3 regions of the Neobacillus sp. BP17 genome follow, and region 1 is predicted to be linked to each of the others. Evidence: riboswitches for the same ligand, from Rfam matches in the RefSeq annotation. Region 1 holds a riboswitch; each other region holds the start of a gene.
What was found. Region 1 has a riboswitch for lysine ahead of dapA (4-hydroxy-tetrahydrodipicolinate synthase). Riboswitches for the same ligand answer to the same signal wherever they lie in the genome.
Positions count from the first base shown of each region.

Region 2: linked by a shared signal. The riboswitch ahead of AC4QJR_RS18365 (amino acid permease) and the one ahead of dapA (4-hydroxy-tetrahydrodipicolinate synthase) in region 1 are both predicted to bind lysine.
Region 3: linked by a shared signal. The riboswitch ahead of AC4QJR_RS21665 (aspartate kinase) and the one ahead of dapA (4-hydroxy-tetrahydrodipicolinate synthase) in region 1 are both predicted to bind lysine.

Region 1 is NZ_CM184198.1:535,206-545,734, forward strand. Features, by position in the region: gene desA (Delta(5) desaturase DesA) at 199-1,233, shown strand; gene AC4QJR_RS02625 (response regulator) at 1,325-1,843, shown strand; gene AC4QJR_RS02630 (ribonuclease J) at 1,926-3,599, opposite strand; gene dapA (4-hydroxy-tetrahydrodipicolinate synthase) at 3,761-4,648, opposite strand; lysine riboswitch at 4,778-4,957, opposite strand; gene AC4QJR_RS02640 (hypothetical protein) at 5,055-5,240, opposite strand; gene AC4QJR_RS02645 (MFS transporter) at 5,335-6,549, opposite strand; gene AC4QJR_RS02650 (MarR family winged helix-turn-helix transcriptional regulator) at 6,563-6,982, opposite strand; gene AC4QJR_RS02655 (SAM-dependent methyltransferase) at 7,351-8,112, opposite strand; gene AC4QJR_RS02660 (quinone oxidoreductase family protein) at 8,339-9,304, shown strand; gene AC4QJR_RS02665 (sugar phosphate isomerase/epimerase family protein) at 9,538-10,305, shown strand; gene AC4QJR_RS02670 (sugar kinase) at 10,293-10,529, shown strand, end outside.
Region 2 is NZ_CM184198.1:3,790,603-3,801,131, forward strand. Features, by position in the region: gene AC4QJR_RS18320 (erythromycin esterase family protein) at 1-142, shown strand, start outside; gene AC4QJR_RS18325 (DUF1657 domain-containing protein) at 339-542, shown strand; gene AC4QJR_RS18330 (DUF1657 domain-containing protein) at 617-823, shown strand; gene AC4QJR_RS18335 (DUF421 domain-containing protein) at 842-1,702, shown strand; gene AC4QJR_RS18340 (DMT family transporter) at 1,771-2,754, opposite strand; gene AC4QJR_RS18345 (PH domain-containing protein) at 2,948-3,562, shown strand; gene AC4QJR_RS18350 (nitroreductase family protein) at 3,602-4,234, opposite strand; gene AC4QJR_RS18355 (winged helix-turn-helix transcriptional regulator) at 4,368-4,727, shown strand; gene AC4QJR_RS18360 (YitT family protein) at 4,770-5,582, opposite strand; lysine riboswitch at 5,788-5,978, shown strand; gene AC4QJR_RS18365 (amino acid permease) at 6,082-7,563, shown strand; gene AC4QJR_RS18370 (helix-turn-helix domain-containing protein) at 7,648-7,872, opposite strand; gene AC4QJR_RS18375 (hypothetical protein) at 8,032-8,205, shown strand; gene asnS (asparagine--tRNA ligase) at 8,253-9,644, opposite strand; gene AC4QJR_RS18385 (alpha/beta hydrolase) at 9,786-10,529, opposite strand, start outside.
Region 3 is NZ_CM184198.1:4,418,811-4,429,339, forward strand. Features, by position in the region: gene racE (glutamate racemase) at 1-527, opposite strand, end outside; gene AC4QJR_RS21630 (MarR family winged helix-turn-helix transcriptional regulator) at 543-992, opposite strand; gene AC4QJR_RS21635 (HesB/YadR/YfhF family protein) at 1,200-1,502, shown strand; gene gerE (spore germination transcription factor GerE) at 1,926-2,150, opposite strand; gene sdhB (succinate dehydrogenase iron-sulfur subunit) at 2,371-3,132, opposite strand; gene sdhA (succinate dehydrogenase flavoprotein subunit) at 3,148-4,896, opposite strand; gene AC4QJR_RS21655 (succinate dehydrogenase cytochrome b558 subunit) at 4,954-5,562, opposite strand; gene AC4QJR_RS21660 (YslB family protein) at 6,006-6,449, shown strand; gene AC4QJR_RS21665 (aspartate kinase) at 6,496-7,713, opposite strand; lysine riboswitch at 7,826-8,003, opposite strand; gene uvrC (excinuclease ABC subunit UvrC) at 8,074-9,846, opposite strand; gene trxA (thioredoxin) at 9,990-10,304, opposite strand; gene AC4QJR_RS21680 (electron transfer flavoprotein subunit alpha/FixB family protein) at 10,451-10,529, opposite strand, start outside.

The sequences.
Region 1 (10,529 bases):
AATTTTTAAAATTATTTCAAAAAAAGTGCCTGACACCAGAAGTGTTGGTATATCTGGTGTCAGGCACCAATTTGCTGAAAAATATTATTGTAATGTGACATTTGTCATATCCTGCACATGACACCTGCTACTAACAAGGACAAACTTGTTTCTCTATACTTTGATATAACGACACGAAGAAGGAAGGGAATTCAAAAAATGACCTTACAAAATACGAAGACTCTAAAAAAACAAGTGGCTCCCTTTGAAAAATCAACGACAAAAGAAAGCGTATGGCAGATTATTAATACGGTCGTACCATTTATTGCCTTATGGTACCTTGGCTATTTGAGCCTATCCGTTTCCTATTGGTTAGCACTCGTACCAATCATCCTTGCTGCAGGATTTCTCACAAGGATATTTATCATCTTTCATGATTGCACCCATTATTCCTTTTTTAAAAGCCGGCGCACGAATCGAATCGTTGGCACGATGATGGGGGTACTAACGATCTTCCCGTTCGATAAATGGGGATATGAACATGCCGTTCACCACGCTACAAGTGGGAACTTGGATAAACGAGGTACAGGAGATATTTGGACATTAACAGTAGATGAATATTTAGCAGCACCACTAAAACTTCGTTTGGCTTATCGCTTTTATCGCAATCCCTTGGTAATGCTTGGGTTGGGTCCGATTTATGTGTTCCTTCTTAAGAATCGTTTTAATCGTAAAGGTGCAAAAAGAAAAGAACGTAATAACACATATTTAATCAATATTCTCATTGTAGCCTTAATCAGTTTGCTTTGTTTGGCTATCGGATGGCAGTCATTTCTCTTAGTTGAAGGCTCAATTTTCATGATTTCAGGCGCATTAGGTGTATGGCTGTTCTACGTACAGCATACGTTTGAGGATTCTTACTTTGAAGAAGATAAAGAGTGGGAATATGTGAAAGCGGCAGTAGAAGGAAGTTCATTCTATAAACTTCCAAAAGTATTGCAATGGTTAACTGGAAATATTGGCTTTCATCATGTGCACCATTTAAGCCCAAGAGTACCTAACTATAAATTGGAAGAGGCACATAAAAACACGCCTCCATTACAAAAGGTTCCAACAATTACCCTTGCTACAAGCTTAAAGTCTCTTCGCTTCCGTTTATGGGATGAAGAACAAAAAAACTTTGTAACCTTTAAAGAAGTTAGAGTTTTAGCAAAGAAAAAGTTCACTGTCCAACAAGTGAAACCGGAAATTTAACAACTAAGGGTCCCATTATAACAGGCTAGCTCCCTTTCATTAAGGGGAGTTGTTATTTACATAACAACTGCCGGATAAGGAGAGAGCTTACATGATTCGAATCGTTATTGCAGAGGATCAGGAACTGCTGCTTGGAGCAATGGGTTCTCTCTTGAATTTGGAAGAAGATATGGAAGTGGTCGGTCAGGCGAGCAATGGGGAAGAGGCGCTTTCACTAGTGCATCAACTTCAGCCTGATGTTTGTATTATGGATATAGAGATGCCTGAAATGAGTGGGCTAGAGGCAGCAGAAGCATTAAAGTCATTTGGCTGCAAGGTGATTATCCTAACTACCTTTGCGCGAAGTGGATATTATCGTCGTGCATTACGGGCGGAGGTAAGTGGGTTTTTATTGAAGGATAGCCCTAGTGATGAACTAGCCAATTCCATTCGCAGCATTTATAACGGGGATAAAATTTATAACGCCGAACTAATTGATGAAGACTCCATTGACCAAAAACAAGATATGGAAGTAATCCGCCAACACCACCTCAAAGAACATACAAAAATCAACACAGTCAAAAACTATCTCACCACTATACTAGATAAAATAAAATTACCAACAGGTTAAAAATGAAGGTAATTAAAACAATTAAAACATTGGGTGTCAGGCACCATGTGAAATTTTTTCACATGGTGCCTGACACCCTTTTTCATATTTCAATTATAATAGGGAGAATCATCGGTTTTCTTTTTGTTTGGGCGAATACGTATTGTCCGACGCTTTTCTTGATGTTTTGTTTCATGACATTCCATTGGCGGATATTTTCAGTTTGGAGGTCATTAATGGTTTTCTTAGTAAGGCGGTTAATCTCTTTGAGGAGCTGGTCTGAGTCACGGGCATAGACGAACCCGCGGGTAATCGTGTCAGGCCCAGAAATGATCTTCCGGTCTCCTTTACTAATGGTAATCACAATTACGAGCATTCCATCTTCAGAAAGCTGCCTCCGGTCCCTGAGCACAATGTCCCCAACATCGCCAACGCCCATCCCGTCAACATACGTATCCCCAGCTGGAATGGACCGGGTCTGACGTGCAACTGAATTTTCGATATCAACCACATCACCATTTTTAATAATAAATGTATTTCCCTTTTCTACGCCCACAGACTCTGCTAACATCTGGTGATGATGCAGCATTCGATATTCACCATGAATCGGAATAAAATAGGTTGGTTTCATTAAGGTAAGCATGAGCTTTAAATCTTCCTGATAACCGTGCCCTGAAACGTGCATGCCCGTTGAACTACCCGAGCCATAGATCACTTTAGCGCCTAGTTGAAATAAGTTGTCGATGATTCTCGACACATATTTTTCATTGCCCGGTATGGGGGAGGCAGCTAAGATAACTGTATCCCCAGGATAAATGGAAACATCCCGGTAGTTTCCGCTTGCCAGTCGCGCAAGGGCGGCCATAGGTTCCCCCTGACTTCCAGTACATAGGATGGCAACCTTTTCCGGCGCCAGTTGGTCAACATCCCGTGCTTCGATAAGCATTCCCTCTGGCATGTTTAAATACCCGCGCTCTATCGCAACAGAAACGACATTTACCATACTACGGCCAAGCAGGGCGATCTTTCGATTAGATTTTATGGCAGAGGCGACGACCTGCTGGACACGATTTACATTCGAGGCAAACGTAGATATAAAGATTTTTCCTTCTGCTTTCATGAAGGCTTCATCTAAAGTGCCACCAATCATTTGCTCGGATGGCGTTAGCCCTTTACGCTCGGCATTGGTACTTTCTGATATTAAAACTAAGACACCTTGCTCACCAATATCAGCCATCTTATGAATATCAGAATGTTGATTATTCACCGGTGTTAAATCAAATTTGAAGTCCCCAGTATGAACGACATTCCCCTCAGGAGTATGAAAAACAATGCCGAGACAATCTGGGATACTGTGACTTACTCTGAAGAAGGAAACGGTTGTTTCTCCAAACTCAAGCTTGGAATCTGAATCAATCGTCACTAGTTTCGTGTTGCCATTCAACCTGTGTTCGTCAATTTTTAATTCAATCAGGCCCAAAGTAAAGCGGGTAGCGTAAATAGGAACGTTCAATTTTCTTAATATATACGGAATCCCGCCAATATGGTCCTCATGTCCATGAGTGACAATCAAAGCACGGATTTTCTCCTGATTTTCTACCAAATAGGTAATATCAGGGATAATTAAATCAATTCCTAATAAACTCTCATCTGGAAACTTCCCGCCGCAGTCAATAATAAAAATATCGTCTGCATATTGAACCACATACATGTTTTTTCCGATTTCATTGATACCGCCTAAAGCAAAAATGGATAATTGCTGATTATTGGTTTGCAAGTAAATATCCTCCCTATTCCATGTAAATATGAATAGTATGCCCTTTTGACTGGACTTTATTGGAAAGGGAAAGTGAAAAATTTCAGTCAGGGTCCGAAAAATAAAAGGCTGTCAACAGTACGGAATTCAAAATTCCCTATGTGTTGACAGCCTACCAGCATTTAAATTAATGTTTTGACTTGGTGTCCAGGTAAAACCACTTGCAATGCCATTTCTTCATCGTGACTCAAAGGCAGCAATGGTAATCGAAGTCCACCAACCTGCACCCCGCTCATGTTCAGGGCTGCTTTTACTGGGGCCGGATTAGGAGCCGTAAATAATGCCTTCATAAGAGGAAGCAGTTGGCGATGAGAGTGAGCCGCTTCTTGGACGCGTCCATTTTTAAAATGATTTATCATTTCTTGCATTTCATTGCCAATTACATGGGAAGCAACAGATACAACTCCAGCACCGCCAATCGCTAAAACCGGCAATGTTAAGCTGTCATCCCCACTATAAAGGGTAAAATCACTAGGGGCTTGGCTAATAATAGAAGCCATGTCATCCAGGTTGCCGCTTGCTTCCTTAACAGCAACAATATTCTCGATTTGGGATAGGCGAACAATGGTCTCTGCGGATAGATTGACCACACTTCGACCAGGGATATTATAAAGCATAACCGGTAATGATGTAGATTCAGCGATTGCTTTGAAATGTTGATACATACCTTCTTGGGAAGGTTTGTTATAGTATGGAGCAACGAGCATGATCCCGTCTACACCTGTTTCTTCGGCTTGCTTTGTTAAACTGATAGATGCCCGTGTATTATTCGAGCCAGTGCCAGCGATAACTGGGACTCTTCCTCTCGCTGCGACGACAACAGCTTTAAATAAAGCGATTTTTTCATCCGTCGTTAAAGTTGGAGATTCACCGGTTGTACCAGCAACGACGAGACCGTCCGTCCCATTTTCAATTAAATAATCTACTAATCTTCTTACTGCGTTAAAATCAACCTCGCCATTTTGATCAAATGGTGTAACCATTGCGGTTAAAACTTGGCCAAAATTCATTTTTTCTCACCCTTTTAATAAATTTTTATAAAATTTAGAGGTGGGCAAGGCCATTCAAAATTCAACGCAAAAAAGCAACAGTGAGGGTTCACTGTTGCAGTAGAAACATAAATAAAACTAAGTTCCCGTGCGTAAGATAGCCCTCCATATAGTCTCCTATATGACAGTTCTGTATTTATTCAATAGCAGAACCAGCTTCATGATAATGAGAATCAATGAAACTTCGGCAAATTCCCCTTTCTACAACCATCGTTGGACCTCATTATCCTCCAGTTGTGTACTAATGGTCTTTGCACCTCTATCCTCACTTCAAAAGTATTGAAGTAAGAAAAATATATAATTAATAGTAAATATATCAGAATATTCCTTTTGTTTCAAGGGGGAAAAGGAACTATATTTGTAAAGTTTATGCAGTTTCTAACCCCTGTTCTTCTTTTTCTACTTCTAATGCAGATACAATATATGCAAACCCGTTCATCACAAAATAAATAACATCCGATTGAATCTGTTCCTTTTCTCCTAAATAAGTATTTATGATCATACTGATGGAAAAGAAAACTACGAAGGATAATGCAATTTTATTAAAAATCATCAAATTTACCGACCCCTTTATTTAGGATTCTTATGTTAATCATATTTGCTTAAGACGGGTTTTATGTCTGCCGCCTAAAGGGTGGTGCTAGAAATCAATGAGTGCCAGGTGTTGGTTCATTCACCCTGGTTCTTCTTGGAAGTTCTTTCTTACCGTGCAGGAAGTGGTAAAGAACCATTGATGCGAGAACGACTGCACCTAAAATGACATACAAAGTACGATAGCCTGTTAACGGTATAATAAACCCGAGGATGTATGGACCGAACCCCAGACCCGCATCAAGAAAGATAAAGAAAGTGGAAGTGGCCAATCCCATCCGATGGGGAGGAGTTAGTTTTACTGCTATGGCTTGGGTACTTGATTGCAAGTTACCGAAACCAAGGCCGATTAATACTCCTGCTGCTAATAAAATAATGCTGATGCTTGCGGTGCTAAGCAGAAACAAACCAACGGCAAAGGCAATAATACATGGATACATAATATAGTTTGCCCCTTTTAAATCCATTATACGGCCGGTAAGGGGGCGTGATAACAATACGGCAATAGAATAAACTAAGAAAAAGAAACTTGCCGCGCTTACTAGGTCAATTTCTATTGCATAGAAGTTAATAAATGAAAGAACGCTGGAATAACAAAAAGCTACTACTAATGTAATAACTGCAATTGGCAATGCATTGGGCTCAATATAATTAGAAAGTTTAAATCCTTTTGTTTCAGTTGGTTGGGGTGTTCCTTCTAATTGAGGCACATTTACAAAGAACGCTGTGACTAAACTAATGATCCCTATTACAAGGGAGAAAATAAATATCATTTGAAAGTCCGTATGCTGGGTCATGTATAGGCCAATGAATGGGCCAATTGCGGTAGCCAATGTTGCGCTCATGCTGAAATAGCCAATTCCTTCAGCTTTCCGTGAAGCAGGGATAATCTGGGCCACGATCGTTCCTGTTGCTGTACCAACCATTCCGGCTGCAATCCCATGGAGTAGTCGTGTTATAAGCAGGAAGGTAATCCCGAAATTCAGAAAATATAAAAGAAGGGTGAAAATAAAAAGGATGGCACCAATGATTAATGTTCTCTTCCTTCCAATAGACTCAATAAATCTACCGATTAAAAACCTGCCAATTAATGAACCAACAATAAAGATTCCTGTGGCAAGACCAGCTTGACTTGTGGAAGCATGAAATTCGTCTACTGCATAAACACCAATGATGACAATTAATAAATAAAAGACTAAAGTGACGAAAAAATTGACCCCGGAAACAATCGTAAAATCTTTAGTCCAAAGTTTAGCTCTTGGTTGATTCACGTTATTTAACCCCTTACTTAATAATATTATCTCGAATGATCCCCATAATCTGGATGGTTTCAAGCTGTTCGTGTTCTGAGATACCTTTTAAGATGTCATTTTCAAACTGATCAATTGTGACACGAACTTCCATATATACTTTTTTTCCTAGTTCGGTCAGCTGTATCCGCTTTTCACGTTTATCATGGCTAGGAACCTGTTCGACATAGCCCAGTTCCTCTAAACGATTAATAGTCCTAGTAACTGTGGGTTTTTCTACATATAAATAATGAGAAAGATCCACAAGTGTAGCAGGTCCATTATTGGATAAGCAGTGAAAAATAGACCATTGAGCTCTGTGAAGTTGATGCTCAGCCAAATGGAAATTCAATTTATTTTCAAACGGACGGTAAAGCATCAATAATTGATGAAAGAATTTTTGTGAAGTCTTTATTTAAATCACCTCGAATAAGTCGAATAGTTAGCTAGAGTAATAATTACCTTGGGTAACTATATTAGTGTAACAGATGTGGTTTTATAAGTCTAATTGTGGTTACTAATCAAACGTTTGATTAAAAAGGGCTGAAGCCTTGAGAAATATAGATTTATGAGGGTATTGTGTATTTTTGAAAAAACTAATCAAACGATTGATTAAATGGGGGCGAGGCCTTAGTATTGAAGGGTTTTTCTGGTGTGAGAAATTTTTTTGAGGAAAAACTAATCAAACGTTTGATTAAAAAAGGTCGGAAAATACCGCTGAAAAACTAATCAAACGTTTGATTAAATAGGGGTGAAGCCTTGGTATATAAGGCTTGTAAGGTATTATTTGTTTTTGTTATTCCGATACAAATACAGGCCGAATCCCAACGTATCCCTGCCCCAGGTCAAATAGGTCCGGCGCCAAGTTCGAATCCGCTCCAACATCGCATCACAATCTGGATCATCTGGATTCTCAAGACAATAGTTCTCGACGGACATCGAATACAGCCACTCGTAATCATCCCAATCATCATCGTTGGCAACATAAGACCAAAGCGGGATTAATCCTAATTCGTCGCCAGCCTTAACAGTATCCACATGGGTTTTACATTCCGACTCATCAGCGCCTCCGAGCGCTTCTAAATACGCAGGACTTGGAGTCTGTTTCCAATATCCCTCGCCAATCAGAATGTAACCATTGTGCTTAACTAGACGTTTTAATGTCTGTAAGGTGGGTTCCAATCCACCTAATGCGTGGGTTGAACCAATACAAATCCCCAAATCATACCCATCTTCCTCGCATCCTTCGACTGCTGAGGCGGCATCTTCCACAATAAACTCGATGCTGCCTTCAGGAATTCTGCCGTGTGCCTTTTGCTTTGCTTCCTCGATGGACCCTTCATACAATTCGATAGCTGTAGCGTCTGCTTGGTAATTTTCCACCAAGCGGATTAACAGTTCGCACTTTCCTGCTCCTATATCAATTACTTTATCTTTTGCATTGGGAGAGATAATACCAAGCATCTTCATGATCTTGTCTTCACTGATTGGATTACTAAAGGCATGGTCGCGGTGGGCAATTGCTGAAAATTTATTTCTATCCATATATTTATATCTCCTTGTTCATGTGGTCTTTATGAAGCGTATCTTACCCGGCGATGTGAAGCAAGTTAAAATGTAAGGGATTGAAATTTATCAAAAGTAATTCTGAGCAGGAGAGATAGGTTCTTCTTCATGGGGGAGGCCTGCCAGTTAAGCGAGTTGCAATCCCCAGCATAATTCTATTTAATAAAAGTGTAGTGCAAAAATTAGTTTGAATGAGGTTATCGATATGAGAGCATTAGTGTTTAATACGTTTGGCGGGCCAGAGGTACTGAAGTATTCAGAAATCAACGAACCTGCTATTGGTCCGGATGAAATACTCCTTAATATGAAAGCAATTGGCCTAAATTTTGCTGATATATATAGAAGAAAAGGTAACTACCATCTCGAGGGGGAGCCTCCATTTATTTTAGGATATGAAGGGGCAGGAATGGTCGCAAAGGTCGGAGCAAATGTTCAAGGCATCCGCATTGGCGATCCTATTGCCTTTGCCGATGTACCACATGCTAATGCAGAGTTCGTGGCAGTCCCTGTAGAAAAGGCGATCCCTCTGCCTGAAACAATTTCGTTTGCGGAAGGCGCTTCTGTCCTATTACAAGGATTAACGGCTCATTATTTAACAAAGGATAGTTATTCCGTAAAAAAGAATGATATCGTACTAGTTCATGCGGCAGCGGGAGGGGTCGGGCAGCTTCTGGTTCAAATTGTCAAACTACTGGGCGGAACGGTAATAGGTTTAACTTCGTCCCTGGAAAAAGCGAAGGCGGCAGAGGAAGCAGGAGCGGATAAAGTGTTCTTGTATAAGGATGATTGGAAAAGGCAAATACTTGAAGCTACAAATGGGAAAGGTGTCAATGTGGTTTATGAATCAGTAGGTTCAACGCTTCAAGACAGTTTTGATGTCACTCGCATCGGCGGGACGGTAGTATTTTACGGAATGGCAGGAGGGGACCCAGCTTTGGTGGATCCAAGAATGTTAATGGATACGTCCAAAACATTGACGGGTGGAGACTTATGGAATGTCCTTACCAACCGAGAGGAACGAATAGCTCGTTCAACCGAACTGTTCGGGTGGATGTCGGAAGGAAGGGTTAAAGTATCTGAACCAACTATCTTTGCACTAAGCGATGGACAAGAGGCACACCATTATTTAGAAAGCCGGCAAAGCACAGGGAAAATATTATTAATACCATAGCATTCATATAAACTTACGGAGCCTCCATAATTTTGGGGGTTCTTCTTTTGGAGTCATCCTTGGTGTCAGGCACCAAAAAAGGCACCAAATACATGATAAAGAAAAAAATTTAATTTTTTATTGCAAAAGCGCTTTCAATAGGTTTATAATATGTATAAATCGATTTACTAAACCGATTTACTAAAACGGTTTATCCTATAATCACAAGTATTTATTTAAAAGGGGATTTTGTTATGAATAATGTAATTGTCCCGATAAACGCATTTGATAGATTTGAAGTCTTGAAGAAAGGGCAAACTTCATTTATTAGTCTCATTGCAGATTCAGGTGCTTTTGGAATTGAGATTCGACGCGAATTATTGTCGGTCGAAGATCCACCACTACATCAAATTAAACAAGAAATTGAACAATATCAATTATTCACAGTATATTCGGCTCCGATTGAGTTATGGAAAGTGGACCACCAATTGAACAAGAAGGAATTAATTGAGATTTTTGAAGAAGGAAAAGATCTCGGTGCTAAATGGATTAAAGTGTCACTTGGCTATTTTCAAAAAGGCCAATCTGATCTTATCGAACTGAATACCTTTTTGGATCAGCATCAGGAAGTTCAATTGTTGGTTGAAAATGATCAAACGCTTCATGGAGGGAATATCCATCATTTATCATCCTTTTTTGAAAGCGCCTCCGAACAGAGTACACCAGTTAAAATGACTTTTGATGCCGGAAACTGGTATTATTCTGGTCAAGAAGTAGACGAAGCCGTCAGCAAGCTTGCACCATATGTCATGTATTTGCATTTAAAACAGGTAGAAGATGATAATGGAGAGTTTATCACGGTGCCGCTGCAAAAAGATGAAAGTCACAGTTGGGAGAAGGTCATGAATCATTTTCCCGCTGAAATGGTGAAGGCGCTTGAGTTTCCCATTGAACCGAAGGAGAGAACACGAGAGTTTGTTCAGATGATTATGGAAAGTGAGGTTATATCATGCAACATTTAGATACAATTACTTTTGGTGAAGCAATGGCAATGTTTATGGCCAATCATCCAGGTTCCTTACACGAAGTCAGCCAATTTACCCGTGAACTTGCTGGAGCAGAAACAAATGTGGCCATTGGACTTGCTAGATTGGGCTTGCGCTCAGGTTGGGCGAGTAAAGTCGGAAACGATGCGTTTGGAAAGTTTGTCATCGAACGGATCAAAAATGAAAACGTTGACACTGGG
Region 2 (10,529 bases), 2.5 Mb from region 1:
AATCGGTGTAGTTTACCGGCCAGAATACGAACATTTCGGTAATTATGTTCCCTCGAACATGGGGCAGCGGTACGACAGTTTTATCTTCTTTGATCAAACAAAAGCATTGCAGCCACTTGTTTTAGAACATGTATTAATATGAAAACAAGTCTTCCTTCAAAAGTAGAAGGAAGACTTGTTTTATTAATCCACTATTGGATCTTTAAAATTATCAGTATTTTCCTCATCATAATTTTTTATTAAATGGTAATTTTATCTGGTTCACTCAATACATAAGCAATGGAATTATTCACATACTATTTTTGTTACTTAATTTTTTTACGAAAGAAGGATTACTTATGACAGTTGGAACACAAGTAAAACAAGCATTGGCAGGACTAAAAAGTGCTCAGGCAAGTTTTGAAACCTTTGCACTAGCCACAGATAACCAAAATGCAAAGCAACTTTATCAACAAGCGGCACAACAGACTCAATCTGTTCTTGATAGCCTTGAACCGCGCCTTCAAGAGATTATCAAGGAAGAGCCTCAGTATAATCAATAAAATGCAGTTTTAGGTTGGCATTTTTGCCAACCCCTTTTTGATATATTGAATCCCTTATGAAAGGAAGTTTACTTGTGACTATCGCTTCAAATGTTAAGCAATGTCTAGCTACTATGAATGGAATCGAAGCACAACTTGCTTCCTTCGCGCTAAATTCTTTAGATAGTGAAGCACAGGCTACATTTAATCAAGCCATGTTAACGGTTGGAGAAGTAAAAAAAGACCTCCAGTATCGTGTATTAGAACTTGAACGACATGAACCCCAATACAAAGGGTCATAAATCTTGAGGTGAGAAATGATGCCAGATTGGGTTTTTATAATAGTCCGTTCGATAGTCTTCTTGGTACTCTTATTTATTACCACCAAAGTACTAGGTAAGAAACAAATATCTGAACTGTCATTCTTTGAATATGTTGCAGGTATTACCATTGGAAGTATTGCTGGAGAAGTCGTAACGGGTTTGGAAGGTAATATGTTCCATGGTGCACTGGCACTTGTTGTTTTTGGATTCGTAACTTTTCTAGTGAATTTCTTAGCTATAAAAAGTAAAAAGTTTAGTGATTTTGCTGAGGGAAAAAGTACTGTTGTTATTAAGGACGGAAAAATTTTAGAAGAAAACTTGAAAAAAGAAAAATATACCATCGATGAATTATCGGCTCTTCTAAGACAGAAGAATATTTTTAAATTTGCTGATGTAGAATTTGCAGTGTTAGAACCGCGCGGAAATTTAAGTGCATTATTAAAAAGAGAAAACCAACCACTCACACCCAAAGATTTACAAATGAAAATGCCGAATGAGAAAGAACCACAAACGGTTATCATGGATGGAAATATTGTTGATGAATCGTTAAGATGTGCAGGAAAAGGCAGAGGCTGGTTATATACAGAGTTAGAAAAACTAGACGTAACCCTTGATAATGTATTCCTAGGACAAGTGGATTCATACGGAGAACTTACGGTAGATCTATACGATGATAAAATTCAAGTTCCAGCTCCCGCACAACGTCCACTACTTCTGGCTACCTTAAAAAAAATTCAGGCTGATTTAGAGATTTTTTCGCTTGAGACCGATTGCGAAAAATCAAAAGCAATGTATAAGCGAAATGCTAAGAAGATTCAAGAAACCATTGATGTCTTAAGTCCTTATTTAAATGGGTAATAACACTAAAAACACCAAAATAAAAAATAAAATCCTTATCAAGCTTATTTGATAAGGATTAATCATTTCTAACTATTCATTTTTATCGATTGACCATTTTGAATCATTTTTTGGTTACTTTTATGTGAATAAAAGCTATGCAGGATCATACCAACCATGACCAATCCCATCCCCCACCAAGATAGCAGCGTCGGGAAGGCGCTGTTTAGTAATAATAATTCTCCAATTACAGCGAATAATACCTCCACAGATTGTGTCGCCTCAACAGCCGCAAGTTTCTGCATATTTCCTCTAACAAGATCAGTTGCTTTAAAAAATAAAATGGTGGCAATGACTCCTGAAGTTATAGCAACAAGTCCGGATTGGATTATTTGCCCTTTGCTTGGAGTACCAATCGTAAATAGTCCATAAATCGATAAAACAATCCATAATGGAAGACTTGCTAAGGTCATCCCTAATACACGTTGGAAGACATCTAACCGTCCGCCACATATATCCATCATTTTTCGGTTTCCTAGCGGATAAGCAAATGAAGCAATTAACACGGGAAGAATACCTAGGGAAATCACACCAATTGAAATTTGATTGGCTTGTTCCATTTGCATCAAGATAATTCCTAGTAGGATTATTAATGACATACCCAAGCCCTTAAATGGGATTTTTCCCTTTTGCAGGATTGGACCTTTTTTAGTCATAACCCTTTCGTAAAAAAAGGGAGCAAGCAAAGACCCTGAGATAATGGTTACCTGCCAAGTGGCCGCAATGAGCCACCCTGGGGCATATGCTGCAGAAAAACAAATAGGACCATAAAATAATCCAAAGCCAACCGAACTCCATAATAGCCAACCACCTGGATTTTTTTTCATATCCCAAAGCAAGGGTTTAAGATTTTTTCTTCCAATTACAATAATAAGTAAAAAAGGGACCATAAAGAAATACCTTAAAGAAGCACTCCAAATCCAGCTGCCACCTGACTGGTCCATCGATCTGTTGAGGATAAATGTAAATGCAAAAAAGAAAGCCGCTAAGATCCCTAAAATAATCGGCCGCAATAACCTCAACTCCTTCTATTACATTATTAATATGTATATAGTGTATTTTCCATTATAATAGGGGAAGTATCAAGTTGTAATTTTTTTCTATATATGTGAATATTAACGTATAAAGTTTTTTGAGTAGTAATGAAACTTTATTGTCCCCCATTCGTAAGAAGGATGGAGAATTAAAAAAGTGAGGGTGATATTCATGTTTGGAAAAGTAGCTGCCGATATTTTAGGATTAAGTGATGTGGGCTCTGTTATTAAACCCGAGAATTATGACAAGGTAGACGCAGACGATTATGTCATGCATGAAGACAATGAAAAAATTTATTTTCTTATTAAATCCAAATCAGATGAATATTGCTTTACCAATAATGCTCTTATCCATTTAGATGGCACAAGTGCAACTAGCAAAAAACGGATGCTCCATCGTTATAGTTATGCTACCAACCGAATCTCAGACGTATATCTCGAAACCGCTGGAACGGTTGACCTTGACGTCGAAATTAAATTTAAAATTGGCTCCGTGCCTTTCTCCATTGATGTACATAAAAAACATATTGAGGAAATTAAGGATTTATATAAAGCCCTAATTAAAATTTCAGAAATATCACATGAAAATGAAATTTCCCTTCAGTTCGCTAAACAAAGCTTAGATGTTGCCTCCACTACTTTAGGTCGTGTGACAAGTGCAGACAGTAATTTGGTTGTACAATTCAAAATGCTTAATCAAGCGGCTTTTCAATGGTTAGAAGACAGCAAAAAGCAATATATAGTCAAAGATTTCGGGTATGTATTTGAAAAGTATATCAATAACTAAACCGTGAGGCGCATGAAAATTTTTCATGCGCCTCCTCTTTTATTTATAATCTATTAAAACATCTTCCAACGGCAAACGAGTGGTATTAAAAGCAGGTGCTGCCGCCTTCCCTACTGAAATCAACACAATTGGAAATAATCGATCTTCAACATTAAACATTTTCATAAATTTTTCTTTATCAAATCCACCCATTGGAACGGTGTCATATCCTCGATCTTTTGCAATCAACATCAATTGCATTGACACTAAACCAGCATCAAATGAAGCAATATTTTTTAAGACTTCTTCTGAAGCAAATGGATAGGTTTTATTGGTACCTTCAATTAATCGATTCATATTAGCCTCATCCATAAAACCAGCTTCAAAGGCACTTTGGTATACTTTTTCCACGCTTTTATACATTTCCTTATCACCTAAGACAGCAATAACAGCAGAAGCTGTTTCGACTTGTTCTTGATTATTGGCCACTGCTCTAAGTTCCTTTTTTAACTCCTGGTCTTGGATCACAATAAAACGCCATGGTTGTAGATTACTTGAGGATGGTGCTTGTGTTGCTTCTTTTAACATTTCTTTTATTTCTTCTTGAGAAATTTTATATGTTGAATCATATTTTCTAACGGAGTGACGTTCTTTGATAACATCAGATAAACTTTTCGTTAAAGTAGTTTGCATGAGAGATTTCCCCCTAATCAATTTAACTTACTAATAGTAAGCGCAAAATCATCTTACTATTAGTAAGTACCTTTCGTCAAGAAAATAAACTATGATATGATATCGATAGAAAAGTAAAAAAGAGGGATATTATATGAATGAACCGAACAACCAAAAGTGTATGACTCCTTCTGAAGAGGAAATTAAGCATATATGTACCAATTTTCATAATGCGATTGAATTTATTGGTAAACGTTGGATGGGCTCTGTTATTTTTTCACTTATGGAAGGCCCGAAGCGATACCATGAAATTTTTACTTCCATTCCTGGAATCTCTGATCGATTGTTAACCGAACGCTTGCGTGATTTAGAGAATGAAGGATTGATTATTAAAAGGGTGATTGCCACTTCACCTAAGAAAGTGGAATATGAATTAACTCCAACTGGGAAGGATCTTGAAGAAGTTATCCATGTGTTATTGAAATGGATAAAAAAACGAGGAAAATCCCGATGAAACAAAAAGGGTTACATCCATTTAATAGATGCAACCCTTTATTTATGGACTTGGCCGATGAAACAGCCCCATTACTTCAATCGTTTCTGTAATATTAACAAAGGAACGCGAATCGACTTCCGTGATTAAGTGTTTCACTTCATTAAGTTCGTATCTGGAAATGACTGTTATCAATACATTCCGCTGGTTATTTGAGTATCCGCCAACACCGTCCAAAACAGTTAAGCCTCGATACAAATTCTTTAGTAAATGATTCCTCATCTCTTCGCCTTTATCTGTAATAATCATTAGAGTTAATTTTGCATGATCCGTATAGATTGCATCGACTACTTTACCAGTCACAAAAATAGATACTAAGGTATAAAGTGCAGAATCCCAATCAAACAAAAATCCACTAATCATAATAACTACCGCATTCATGCCTGAAAGTAAAGTACCAATTGGAAAATCCCTTTTTCTTGCTACGATCATGCCAATAATGTCAAATCCCCCAGTCGATCCGGAACAACGGAAAACTATTCCGACACCTAAGCCCGTTAACGCACCACCAAAAATAGATGAAAGAATTCTATCATCTGCGATCGCAAATACGGGAATTACATACAGTCCTATCGAGATAACAATAACCGAAAAGATCGAATTCACGATAAATCTTTTTCCTAACATTTTATATCCAATAATTAACAAAGGAAAATTCAAAAGGAAATTTGCCACCCCTGTATTCACCGGTGAGATCATCCCTAATATCATTGAAATTCCACTTAATCCACTGCTCAATACTTCATGTGGGATTAAGAAAAGGTTAAAGGCAACCACAATAATTAGAGATCCCAATATCATTCCAACAATCTGCATGGTAAAAATCCTCCTAATACGAACAGGCATCAATTCTAATTCAAAATAATACCGATACTCTCACTTAAAGTAAAATAAAAAAATTAATTTAAAAAAAACAAATTATCTGTTTATTTCTGATTAGAAAATTACATATTGACAATTCTATAAAAATTCATTTACTATATTAATATATTTAATTTCATATGATAAATCCTCATCAAACCGATGAGGTAGAGGTCGCGGTTTTTATTAGTAAAGTGGACGAGATGTGAGAGACATTCATGACTCTACTTAAAAGGAAAAACTGCCGAAGTGTGCTTTTACTCTTCAAAAAGCATGCTGGGTCTGTCTTCAAATAGGAACAGAACTGTCACGATTATTTCTACCAGCTAATCGTGTTGAGCTATCTTTCGGAAGGTATGATGCGGGGTATTGTAATGCCATCGATTATTCCTCGATGGCATTTTTGTATTCCAAACTCCTTCACGAAAAAAAAGAAAAAAGAGGAGTCAAGACTATGCAAACAGCTAGAGTATTAAAAGAATCTGAATATACCAGTGATTTAACACTAGAAAAAGCTCCATCGGACTTAAAAAGAGGGTTAAAATCTCGTCATCTGACCATGATTTCGCTTGGCGGAACGATTGGAACGGGTCTTTTTCTTGCTAGCGGCGGCGCAATCCATAGCGCAGGACCTGGCGGAGCCATCCTATCCTACCTTGTTATTGGTGTCATGGTTTACTTTTTGATGCAAGGGTTAGCTGAAATGGGTGCCTATATGCCCGTTGCAGGAAGCTTTAGTACGTATGCCACCAAATTTGTCGATCCATCCCTTGGTTTTGCGCTCGGCTGGAACTATTGGTATAACTGGGCCATAACGATTGCTGCAGAATTAGCTGCGGTAACGATGATCATGAAATTCTGGTTCCCAAATACTCCTTCATTTATCTGGAGCGGTATCTTTTTAGTGATTATGTTTCTCTTAAACTACCTTTCTGTTAAAGGATTTGGAGAAGCAGAGTATTGGTTTTCCTTAATTAAAGTGGTAACAGTTATTATTTTTGTTGTTACTGGTACGTTAATGATTTTCGGTATCATGGGTAATGAAGCACCTGGCTTCAAGAACTTCACGATTGGTGATGCACCATTCCACGGTGGATTTTTGTCAATGCTAGGCATCTTTATGGCTGCAGGCTTTTCCTTTCAAGGAACTGAACTATTAGGTGTAGCAGCTGGTGAAACAGAGGATCCAAAAAAAGCCATCCCACGTGCCGTGAAGCAGGTGTTCTGGCGTATTTTATTATTTTATGTATTGGCGATTTTAGTCATCGGGCTTCTTATTCCTTATACAAATGACAATTTAGCAAATGGCGACGTTACTGTAAGCCCGTTTACTTTGGTTTTCCAAAAGGCAGGAATTGCTTTCGCTGCATCAATCATGAATGCAGTAATCTTAACCGCAGTTTTATCGGCAGGAAATTCAGGAATGTATGCATCAACTCGTATGCTTTGGGATTTGGCCCGACAAGGTAAAGCTCCTAAATTCCTTGGAAAATTAAACAAAAGAGGCGTTCCAGTAAATGCCCTCATTGCAACAACTTTGGTGGGGACACTTGCTTTCCTTGCCTCATTCTTTGGTGATGGAACAGTGTATGTCTGGTTGTTAAACGCTTCAGGCATGTCCGGCTTTATCGCATGGCTAGGGATTGCTGTATGTCATTATCGTTTCCGAAAGGCATTTATTGCCCAAGGTAAAGATTTAAGCTTATTACCATATAAATCAAAACTTTTCCCATTTGGCCCTATCTTTGCTTTTCTTGTATGTGGATTTGTTGTCTTAGGACAAAACTATTCAGCATTTATGGGTGATCATATCGATTGGAATGGAGTATTAGTCTCCTACATCGGCCTGCCATTATTCTTACTTGTTTGGGTGGGATATAAATTAACAAAGAAAACGAAAGTAATTCCTTTAAAGGAATGTGACTTAAACCCTTAATTCCAAAGAAATAGTACGCAAAAATGCGTGCTATTTTTTTCATACAAAAAAACAGACTCTATGTTGAGTCTGTTTTTTATGCTTCTATGCTTCTTTCTCCTCTGAAGACCAAATATATAAATCTTCAATCCGGCAATTCAATTCTTTGGAAATGGTCATTGCAGTATTTAGGTTCATTACTTTCTTTGACAAGTAGTCGTTGAGTTGAGCTTGGGGAATATTTGTATTCCTTCCCAAACTTTCCAAGTCCATACCGTTTTTGGATAGTAATACTTTGAGGTTACTTTTTCTTGCCTTATAATTTGTCAAAATGACACCTCACTTTCATTAAAGCATAACACATTACGTTTTGTTTTGAAAGGAAGTGGGCTTTAAGATTTCCAATTGAGCTTAATTATCCAATAAGAAAGCAATGGGATTAAGGATTTTATGATATACTAAATAAGGAATAGGTAAAGGGGTGTTAAAGTGAAAAACTCAACCAATCTATACAAAAACGGACAATCAGTAAATATTATTGAAACTGGCGAAGTCGTCACCATTCTAAAATCACAATATGTAAAAAACATGAAAAGATATTCTTATATCGTTAAGGAACACCCGGAAACATTCTTTTTCGAAGAGGAATTAAAGGATCAATAAACTCAAAAAAGAGAAGACCAATTCGAAAACTGGTCTTCTCTTTCTAATTAAAACTCAGCATTCCCTGTTGTTCTTGGGAACGGAATTACATCCCTAATATTAGTCATTCCTGTTAGATACATAATTAAACGCTCAAAACCAATACCATAACCTGAATGTTTCGTACCGCCATACTTCCTTAATTCCAGGTACCACCAGTAATCTTCTTCACTCATGCCAAGTTCATTTATTTTACCCGCTAAGATTTCTTCCCGTTCTTCACGCTGACTTCCGCCAATCAATTCACCAATTCCCGGTACTAATAAATCTGTTGCAGCCACTGTTTTGTTGTCTTCATTTAGCCTCATATAGAAAGCTTTAATTTCTTTTGGATAATCAGTAACAAATACAGGTCGTTTGAAAACTTTTTCACTTAAATAGCGTTCATGCTCGGTTTGCAAGTCAAGGCCCCACTCAACTGGATAGGCAAACGTTTCACCTGACTCCCGTAAAATATCAATCGCTTCTGTATAGGTCACACGGCCAAAGTCTGCCGTATAGGCATTATTTAACCGGTCTAGTAAACCTTTTTCAATAAAGCTGTTAAAGAAATTCATTTCTTCAGGAGCCTGTTCTAATACATAGCCAATTACATATTTCACCATTTCTTCTGCTAAATCCATGATATCCGGCAGTTCAGCGAAGGCAACTTCAGGCTCAACCATCCAAAATTCCGCCGCATGTCTTGCGGTGTTAGAGTTTTCTGCTCTAAATGTTGGGCCGAAGGTATAGACATTCCGGAATGCCAATGCAAACGCTTCTGCCGATAACTGCCCGCTTACGGTCAAATTGGTTTCTTTGTTAAAGAAATCCTTGCTAAGATCCGTTTTGCCCTCTTCATTTTTCGGAAGATTGTCCATATCTAAGGTAGTTACTCGGAACATTTCCCCTGCACCTTCTGTATCACTGCCGGTAATAATTGGTGAATGAACATACACAAACCCTTTATCTTGGAAAAATTTATGAAGCGCATAGGACGCAAGCGACCTTACACGAAAAACTGCTGAAAATGTATTAGTCCTTGGCCGTAAATGGGCAATTGTTCGTAAGTATTCAAACGAATGCTTCTTCTTTTGCAATGGATAATCCACATTTGACGTACCTTCAATCACAATGTCAGTCGCTTTTATTTCAAAAGGCTGCTTTGCTTGAGGAGTATGAATAAAGTCCCCTTTTACCCTAATGGATGAGCTGATTGGAAGTTTCGCGATTTCCTTAAAGTTCGCTAACTGCTCATCAAAAACAATCTGTACACCTTTAAAAAAGCTGCCATCATTTAATTCAATGAACCCAAAAGTTTTGGAATCACGAATGGTCCGAATCCACCCAGTTAATTCTACTTTTTGATCAATATAGCTTTCGGTATTTCTGTATAAATCCTTGATTAAGGCCTGTTTCATTGGTTTTCCTCCTAAATCTTATGTAAAAAGGTAAAAAAACCTCCCATCCCATTGGGACGAAAGGTAATATTCCATAATACTATCATCGTTTTTCTTTTATCCCTTCAATATTATATAAAAATCATATCAAATTAGCAATATTCAACAAGATTTCCGTTTTAAAAGTAATTTTTTAGTCAGCGTCGATTCTTTTAAAAGCTTGGATTTCTGCCCAGAGAATTGCACATTCAGCCATTCTATCCGGTCATAGAAGGCATCTTCGCAGTCGGAAAATAAATGATTCGTATCATACCAAATGATTTTTTTGGGAGAACTAGCAATTGAATAAAGAGAATTAGCATGGTTTCGACCGATATATTCGTCATTTTCAGCAAATTGGAAAAAGATCGATGCTGGCGAAGCATTTTTAACATAATGAATCGCATCCAATTTTTTAAGACTCGAAATAAAAAATTCGAAGCGTTCAGGTGGTAGGAAACCACGAATTAGCACGGCTAATGGATGCTCACTTGTCATTTGCATCTCTGACACCTGTCCATATCCTGAGATCAGAATAAATGTTTTTATGCGATTTTCAATACCTGAAAGAATACCACCCCATGCTGCCCCCATGCCTTGGCCGACAAAGGCGATCTTGGATTCATCCACCTTTCCTAGTTCTCTAAGCAACGTAACTCCCCTTTTTATATCCATTACTGTTTGAATATATTTTTGGATATCTGCCATTTCCTCAATCGTTTTTGTAAACCCTTTCTTTCCTCGCAACTCTAGTTGTTTATTCCCTCTTAAGTATTGGGCTTCAATGAGCAGGGTTATATAGCCCTGGGTTGCTAGCATTTGGGCTTCACAGAAAAATGTTTTTCTATCTCCTTGACTTGGGTGCAT
Region 3 (10,529 bases), 1.9 Mb from region 1:
AATTTTTCATTGAGCATCGGTTTGAGGGCTTCGTCGACAATTTTTTCCGCAATCGGACCTCCAAACTCGTTACTCTCAACAAGCGGAACGAATTTAGGACAGGCATGCGCTTTAACAAAAAGCCGACTATTTAATGATTTTAACGCTCTTTCGTATGCCCCGCTTTTTACAGTACCCTCAGTGCCAATAATCCCGACCCGATAATTCTTAGTCTTCTTAATAGCCGCACGTGCTCCAGGATTAATTACCCCTAAGACTGGAATCGACAATTCCTTGCGAATCTCGTCTAATGCCGCAGCTGTAGCGGTATTACAGGCAATGACGAGCATTTTAACTTTCTTCTCTAATAAAAAAGAGGTCATCTCCCATGTGAACCTCTTAACTTCCTTTGTTGTTCTCGGACCATATGGGCATCGTGCCGTATCTCCCAAATAAATGATTTTCTCATTTGGAAGCTGACGCATCACCTCTTTGGCAACGGTTAATCCGCCGACGCCAGAATCCATCACACCAATAGCTTGTTTCAAAACGTATCGCCTCTTTTAACGCATTTCCTGATGCAATTTCGTTAAGCTTTTTTGAAGAACATGTATTTCTTCCGGGGTGAAATCCACTAACACTTCTTCTAAGTAAACTTGACGCTTTTTAATTACTTCATCAATAATCCTTTTGCCTTCTTCAAGCAAATGTATTCTCACCACACGACGGTCGTTTGGATTTTTCACCCGTTCTACGAGAAGATTTTTTTCCATCCGGTCAACAAGATCTGTTGTTGTACTGCATGCCAAGTACATTTTAGTAGAAAGTTCCCCAATTGTCATATCACCATCTTCAAAGAGCCATTGCAGGGCGATAAATTGTGGAGGTGTAATCGTATAAGTGCTTAACATTTCTCGTCCCTTTTGCTTAATGATGCCAGAAATGTAACGTAAATCCTTCTCAATATTTGCAACAATGTCCCCATTTGCCGTTTGTGAATTCTCGAGTTTCATCTCATACACTCCTATAAAAGCTTCTCTACTCCAAAACATTCATCTATTTAAAAGTAATGTTTCTCGTTGTCAGACTTTATGCTTCTTCTTATTTTCTACCTTTTTTGCTAAAAATTCAAGTTGAAACTATTAGAAAAATATTAGTTTGCCACACTTTGGAGTATAATAAAGTGGGAAAATGAATAGAAAGCCAAAGGTGAGAAAAGAATGGAAATTTTAATTAGCACGGCAGCACTAAACTGGTTTAAAGAAGAAGTCGAATTAAAAAAAGGGGATAAAGTAAAGTTTTATCCGAAGGTATATGGAAACAGTCCCGTCCAAGAAGGGTTTTCGCTTGGTTTCACTGTGGATAATGATCCTTTTGATATCATTGTGAAATTTGAGGCAGAAGGTTTGTTATTTTATATTGAAGAAAGGGATTTGTGGTTTTTCAATCAACATGATTTACATGTCGACTATAATGAAGAAAAAGATGAAGTAGAATATAGTTACACCAAGTCGAAGTCGTAAATTCAGGGAAAAGTTCATGGAAAAATACAGTTCACCGAATAAAATTAGTCTCCAGATTAACAATAATCCTAGTGTTACTTATTAACACTAAATTTCAGTGTGGAGGGGTTACTTTGAATATAATTTACGGCTTATTCTCAACCTTACTTATACTAGGTTTTAGAGCGGTATTCGTATTAAGTAATCTATCCTCTTGGTTTCAAAGGATGGTAAGAATACCTGCTTTTAATTAAGCAGAGAAGTATGTTTAAGTACCATTAATCCGCATTGAAGACAGAGGCGTAATTTCACTCATGCCTGATAGGAAAGTTATACATTTCTCTCGGCAAAAAAAGGTAAGCATTTCGATTCGAATATGCTTACCTTTTTTATGTTTAATCTATTCAAAATTAAACCGGCCTCCAAGAAGGATGCCGGTCAATGTTAAAGTTCTAGTTCTCCCATTCGAAGGAGCTCTACAACTGCTTGTGAACGCCCCTTGACACCAAGCTTTTGCATGGCATTTGAAATGTGATTCCGAACCGTTTTTTCGCTTATAAATAATTCACCAGCGATTTCTTTCGTTGTTTTGTCTTGTACTAATAACTCGAATACTTCTCTTTCACGTTTGGTGAGTAACGGTTTATGATTATAAACATTCTCCTTCAAGTACTGTAACCCTCCTTGCCTTCGCCAGTTATGAACACGGGGTGGGTATATATTTAGTCAACATATCTTATGTGAACGATACAAATGTAGTGACTATATTTACTGACTGGAGAATGATTTTTATCAAAAAAAGCTCCTATTACCTATGAACTTTTGTTTGCGGCGTAAATAAACGACAAAAAACCTTCTTTTCCCCATGAGAAAAGAAGGTTTCGTTCAATTACGCGTGGTCACTTCCAAAGAAGCTTCTAAACGCTTGAATAGTTGTATCACGGTTCAATGCAGCAATAGAGGTTGTCAATGGAATACCTTTTGGACAAGATTGCACACAGTTTTGTGAATTACCACAGTTTGCAAGTCCGCCATCGCCCATAATCGCTTCAAGTCGTTCTGCCTTATTCATAGCACCCGTTGGATGTGCGTTGAAAAGACGAACCTGTGAAAGCGGCTGTGCACCAATGAAGTTTGATTTACTGTTTACATTTGGACAAGCCTCAAGGCAAACACCACATGTCATACATTTAGAAAGTTCATACGCCCATTGACGCTTTGTCTCAGGCATACGAGGTCCTGGTCCTAAATCATAGGTACCATCGATTGGGATCCACGCTTTTACTTTCTTTAAAGCGTCAAACATTCTGCTTCTATCAACTTGAAGGTCTCGCACTACCGGGAATGTCTTCATCGGCGCTAATCGAATTGGCTGCTCCAATTGATCGATCAGTGCTGAACAAGATTGACGCGGTTTGCCGTTGATGACCATCGAACAAGCACCACAGACTTCCTCTAAACAGTTCATATCCCAAGTAATTGGGGTAGATGCTTGTCCTTTTGCATTGACAGGGTTTTTACGGATTTCCATTAACGCCGAAATGACATTCATATTCGGACGATAGGGAACCTCAAATTCCTCCTCATAAGGAGCAGTATTTTCGCTATCTTGACGTGAAATAATAAATTTCACCATTTTAGTATCAGACATTATTCCTACTCCCCCTTAACTTTTTGCGTAATTGCGTTCGCGTGGCTTGATTAATGAGACATCAACATCTTCATAATGGAAGGCCGGTGCGGAAGAACTGTCAACAAATTTCGCCATTGTTGTTTTTAAGAATTCCTCATCATTACGAGTAGGGAAGTCAGGCTTATAATGAGCACCACGGCTCTCATTCCGGTTGTATGCACCAATCGTAATAACACGAGCCAATTGAAGCATGTTTTGTAATTGACGAGTAAAGGCTGCCCCTTGGTTGCTCCATTTAGATGTATCATTAATGTTAATTTTTTGGTAACGTTCTAATAGTTCTTGAATTTTCTCGTCAGTTTTTAATAGTCTGTCATTGTGGCGAACAACGGTTACATTATCCGTCATCCATTCGCCAAGCTCTTTATGAAGGATATATGCATTTTCATTTCCATTTAAGGACATAACAGCATTCCATTTTTCTTCTTGTTCTTTGACATGACGGTCAAAAACGGTAGAAGATACAGCATCAGAACTCTTTTCAAGACCTTTGATATATTTCACTGCATTTGGACCAACGACCATTCCACCGTAAATGGCAGAAAGCAAGGAATTGGCACCTAAGCGGTTCGCACCATGTTGTGAGTAATCACATTCACCAGCTGCAAATAGCCCTGGAATGCTTGTCATTTGATCATAATCAACCCAAAGGCCACCCATTGAATAGTGAACAGCCGGGAAGATTTTCATTGGAACTTTACGAGGGTCATCACCCATAAACTTTTCATAAATCTCGATAATACCGCCGAGTTTAACATCCAATTCATGTGGATCTTTATGAGAAAGATCAAGGTATACCATGTTCTCGCCATTGATTCCGAGTTTTTGATTTACACATACATCGAAAATCTCACGTGTTGCAATATCACGTGGTACAAGATTTCCATAGGCAGGATATTTTTCCTCTAAGAAGTACCAAGGCTTTCCATCTTTATATGTCCAAACACGTCCGCCCTCACCACGCGCTGATTCACTCATTAAGCGAAGTTTATCATCACCAGGAATGGCAGTCGGGTGGATTTGAATCATTTCTCCATTCGCATAATAAGCGCCCTGCTGGTAAACGATTGATGCAGCAGAACCTGTATTAATAACAGAGTTAGTTGATTTTCCAAAAATAATACCAGGGCCTCCAGTAGCCATAATAACGGCATCGCCAGAGAAAGATTTAATTTCCATTGTTTTTAAGTTTTGAGCAACAATTCCGCGGCACACACCATCGTCATCAACAACTGCACCCAGGAATTCCCAGCCTTCATATTTCGTTACAAGGCCAGCTACTTCCTCGCGGCGAACTTGTTCATCCAATGCATAAAGCAGCTGTTGACCAGTGGTTGCTCCAGCAAATGCAGTACGGTGATGCTGTGTTCCACCAAAGCGCCGGAAATCAAGTAATCCTTCAGGAGTACGGTTAAACATAACTCCCATACGGTCCATTAAGTGAATAATACCAGGTGCTGCGTCACACATTGCTTTTACTGGCGGCTGGTTAGCTAAGAAATCTCCGCCATATACAGTGTCATCAAAGTGAATCCATGTGGAATCCCCTTCACCTTTTGTATTTACTGCTCCATTAATACCACCCTGGGCACAAACAGAGTGAGAGCGTTTAACAGGCACTAAAGAAAATAATTCTACTGGTGTTCCTGTTTCTGCAACCTTAATCGTTGCCATTAAGCCAGCTAAACCACCGCCGACTACAATAACCTTACCTTTACTCATTCGTGACTCACTCCCTTAATCCAAAATCCAATATTTTTCCGAGCAATCGTTCATTTTTTATACAAAAGCAAGTAATGTCGTTACACCAACATAAGATAGAGCCAAGAAAATAACGATTGTCACGTATGTAGTAATCACTTGAGAACGAGGCGATACTGTGATGCCCCAGCTTACCAAGAATGACCACAAGCCATTTGCAAAGTGGAAAATTGCTGAAATGATACCAACAACATAAAATCCAAACATGAATGGGGATGATAGGATATCTTGCATCATTTGGAAGTTAACTTCATTTCCAAAAGCAGCAGCGATACGAGTTTCCCACACATGCCATGTGATGAAAATTAGTGTAATTACACCAGACACACGTTGTAGCATAAACATCCAGTTTCTAAAAAAACCATATTGACTTGCATTGTTTTTAGCTGTAAAAGCGATATACAGCCCGTAGATTGCATGGAATAAAATCGGTAAATAAATAATTACAGTTTCTAAAACATAGCGAAATGGAAGATTCCCCATAAAGTTCGCTGCTTTGTTGAAGGATTCTACCCCTTCTGTTGCATAGTGATTCACAATTAGATGCTGCATGACAAAGATCCCGATTGGAATAACACCTAGCAACGAATGCAATCTCCGATAAACAAACTCTCGATTACCCGCCATAAATTTACCCCCCTATAATGTTTAAAAAAAATGATGTTCAGTTTCTATCAAATTAAATCCACTTTTGTCGAAACTTCGCATCACTGTGACAATAATGTGACAAGTTCATTTTACTCCCATCATCTAAGAGCGTCAAGAAAACGGATACACTTTATCTTGAGAAAAATAAAATTTTTTAAATATATTGAAATTATAATAGATTAGACTTTTCTACTGACGTACAGGGATATATTCTGAAAATCATTGTATTTTTATGGTAAATTTCCAAGATATAACGGTTGTTATTTCTTTCACAATGGGAATGATAATTATCATGGAAAACAAGGAATGATATTGCAAAATAACAAAAATTTAAACTAAAATTGATACATAATAACTAGAAAAACTGTACTAAAAATTAACCAAAAATGTATATAATAGAATGATAGAAAGAGGGGAAGCTTGTGAATAATAGTACAGTTATGAATGAAACGATCGATATTGATGAACCTAGAACTATTTCCATCTTCGGATATGAACTAATCAGAGAAGTTCTCTTGCCTGAGATTTTAGGGAAAGATACACCCGAAATTTTATATTGGGCCGGAAAACGACTTGCACGAAAATATCCATTAATGGATTTAGAACAGATTATTGATTTCTTCTCCAAGGCCTCATGGGGCCAGTTAGAACTTGTGAAAGAAAATAAAACAGAGTTCCAATTTGAATTAATTAGTCCGCTCATTATTTCACGCGTTAAGTCTAAGGCTGAACATTTTTTCCAACTTGAAGCAGGATTCCTTGCTCAACAAATTGAATTGCAAAAAGAAGCCAACGCCGAAACCTTCGAACATCCAATAAAAAAATCCAATAAAGTTGTTTTCACAGTGAAATGGGAAAAAAACTAATTGAAAATGGTGTCAGGCACCGAATAGTGCCTGACACCATTCTTTTTTATTGAACTGCAAGTCCGAATGCTTCGTGTAAAGCTTCTACTGCTTTTAACATATTTTTTTCTTCTACAACGGCTGACACTTTTATTTCTGATGTGCTGACCATTTTGATTTGGATGTTGTTTGCAGCGAGTACCTCAAACATCTTTGCTGCTACACCGGGATTGGAAATCATCCCAGAGCCGACAATCGACACCTTCGCTAATTTGTTTTCAGCATCAATTTGCTCATAATTAAGCACAGCTTTATTGTCTTCTAGGACCTTTAATGTTTCTAATAGATCATTTGTATGAATAGAGAAGGACAAATTCGCAGAACCACCCTCAGTTGTGCTTTGGATAATAATATCCACATTCAGATGATTTTCAGCAAGTGTGGTAAAAATGGTTGATAGGCTTGTTAATGAATTAGCCAATCCTAATACTGTTACTTTTGTAATTTCGTCTTCAAATGCAACTCCGCGGACTACTAAGTTTTGTTCCATTGCTGCTTCCCCCTCAATAACTGTTCCTTCTATTTTCTCCATGCTCGAACGAACTTCGAGACGTACTTGATAGTTTTTAGCAAATTCCACTGCTCGTGGATGAAGTACTCCTGCACCTAAATTAGCTAACTCCAGCATTTCATCGTACGATACCGATAATAGCTTGCGAGCACTCTTTACATATCTTGGATCCGTTGTGAAAACTCCCGTTACATCCGTATATATGTCGCATTTATCGGCCTTTAAGGCTGCTGCTAGTGCAACGGCTGTGGTATCGGAACCGCCACGGCCAAGTGTAGTAATTTCACCCTCTTCGGTGATTCCTTGGAATCCCGCAACAATGACCACCTTGCCGGATTCAAGCTGTGATTCAATCGCTGCTGTTTTAATATTAGAAATCCGGGCATTTCCATGGACTGGTTCGGTCATAATACCGGCCTGCCAACCTGTGAAGGACACAGCATCAAGCCCTTGCTGGTTGAGAGCCATAGACAGTAACGAAATTGTTACTTGTTCCCCGGTCGATAACAGCATGTCCATTTCCCGTTTATTTGGCTGCGCTGAAATCTCCTTTGCTAAACCGACGAGTGTATCCGTAGATTTTCCCATTGCAGAAACAACAACAACCACATTATTTCCGCGGTCAACCTCACCTTTTACACATGATGCGACATTTAAAATTCTTTCTACATTAGCGACGGAGGTGCCTCCGAACTTTTGTACAATAATCCCCATGTTTGTTTTCCCCTTCTCCAGATGTAATTCATATTTTTCCCCAAATAAACACAAAAAAGCAATGAGAGGGCATCTCATTGCTTAAAACACGAAAAAAATTCTCGCACCTACAATGTAAGATAGCTCTCCAAGACATTAGTCTTGACAATCCAGCATTTATTCAATACGGGACCAGAAAAGAAAGTTATGAGACTTTCTTTACTTCGGCGAACATCCCCTTTCATGATTCTTCTCAGAAGCTCATCCTTCTCAGAACCACTACTCTTGAAGCTCGCACCTCTACCTTCACTTTAATACGTAAAAGTGATAGTAAATTAAATTTTCACTTATTATAGCATGTTCCTTTTTCTCTGACAATCTCTAGGATTGAAGTTTTTTGATTAATTCTTCGGCCACATTCATAGGAATTCCAATATTAATGAATTCCTCTTTACTTGCTTCTTTCATTTTTTTCACCGAGCCGAACTGTTTTAACAATAACTTTTTCCGTTTCTCTCCAATTCCCGGAATATCATCAAGCAAGGATTGAAACGCAGATTTTCCGCGCAGTTGGCGATGGAAGGTGATCGCAAAACGATGGACCTCATCTTGAATCCTTTGCAGTAAATAAAACTCCTGGCTGTTTCGCCCGAGAGGAACAATTCCTAAAGGATTGCCATACAGCAACTGGGATGTCCGGTGTTTTTCGTCTTTTACAAGCCCCGAGAGCGGAATATCCAAACCTAATTCATTTTCCAATACGTCTCGTACGGCTTCAACATGCCCTTTACCACCATCAATGATGATTAAATCAGGAAGAGGGAGTTCCTCTTTTAGCGCGCGTGAGTACCTTCTTCTCGTTACTTCTCGCATCGATTCATAATCATCCGGCCCTTGAACCGTTTTGATTTTGTATTTACGGTATTCACGATGGTTCGCCTTGCCGTCAATGAACACTACCATTGCTGATACAGGGTCAGTCCCTTGAATATTAGAATTATCAAAGGCTTCAATCCGGTGCGGCGTGTAGATTCCCAGTAATTCTCCCAGGTTCTCCACTGCCTTAATGGTTCGATTTTCATCCTTTTCAATTAGTGAAAATTTTTCATTCAAAGCAATTTTTGCATTTTTAATCGCTAATTGCACAAGATCCTTTTTTTGTCCTCGTTGCGGCTGAAGCACTTTAACTTCCAACAGTTGTTCTGCTAAACTCAACTCGACATCATCTTGAATGAGAATTTCTTTCGGCTTAAAGTGATTGGCTTTCGAATAAAACTGACCGAGGAACGTTAAGATCTCTTCCTCTGGCTCATTATAGACGGGGAACATAGAAACGTCCCGCTCAATTAGTTTGCCTTGGCGGACAAAAAAGACTTGCACACACATCCAGCCTTTATCAACTGCATAGCCAAAAACATCACGGTCAGTAAAATCGGTCATCGTAATTTTTTGTTTTTCCATAATCGTTTCAATATGAATGATTTTGTCACGGTATTCTTTTGCACGTTCAAAGTCCAATTCTTCGGAGGCAGCAGCCATTTTTTCCTTCAGCTCTTTTTTTATTTCCTTATATCCGCCATTTAAAAAGCGGGTGATTTCATCCGTCATCTGTTTATACTGTTCTTCCTGGACTTCATTCACACATGGTGCCAGGCACTGTCCTAAATGATAGTATAAACAGACTCGGTCCGGCAGGGTTGAGCATTTGCGGAGCGGGTAGATTCGGTCAAGAAGCTTTTTGGTTTCATTTGCTGCTGTCACATTGGGATACGGACCAAAGTATTTGCCTTTATCCTTTTTTACTTTTCTTGTGATAATAAGTTTGGGATGCTTTTCCGCTGTTAACTTGATAAACGGATAGGTTTTATCATCCTTCAACATGATATTGTATTTTGGATCGTACTTTTTAATAAGATTAAGTTCCAGCAAAAGTGCTTCAATATTCGAAGAGGTTACGATATATTCAAAGTCCTCAATTTCATTGACAAGTCTTAGTGTCTTCCCATCGTGCGACCCCGTAAAATAGGAACGGACACGATTTTTTAGTACCTTAGCTTTTCCCACATAAATAATCGTTCCCTGACGGTCTTTCATTAAGTAGCAGCCAGGTTGATCCGGCAGCAGCGTCAGTTTTTGCTTAATTGTTTCATTCATTCCGGCCACTCCCCTCCCGTCTTATATAAATTCATCTGTTAAAATATTAAAGGAAATTGCGCCTAATTGAAAGTAGTAGTCACTTGGAAAAAGAAAAAAACCTTAGCCGGGATATTTCCTAGCTAAGGCTTTTCTTGCTCTATTTACACGTGTTTTTCTAAAACACCTGCTAGTGCATCTTTTGGTTGGAAGCCGACAACTTTATCAACGACTTCTCCATTTTTCATCACTAATAAAGTTGGGATGCTCATTACACCAAAGTTTGCTGCAGTTTGTGGGTTATCATCCACATCAAGTTTAGTGATTTTTACTTTATCGCCCATTTCTAAGTCAAGTTCTTCAAGAACGGGAGCGATCATTTTACAAGGTCCGCACCATGGTGCCCAAAAATCTACAAGAACAAGGCCTGAACCAGTTTCAGCCGAAAAGTTTTGATCAGTTAAATGTGAAATTGCCATTTATATTGCCCTCCTAATGATTACTGAGTTACTACCGAAAGTATAACATCGTTTAAAAAATCAAGCTAATAAATTGCTTCATCAATTATTATCCCCAAAATAAACAAAATACAAAACGAGCGGAAGCATTCCGCTCGCCCTTATTATTATGAGTGTACTTTGAGCTTTTTAAACTCCTCAGTTAGTAATGGAACTACTTCAAACAAGTCACCGACAATTCCGTAA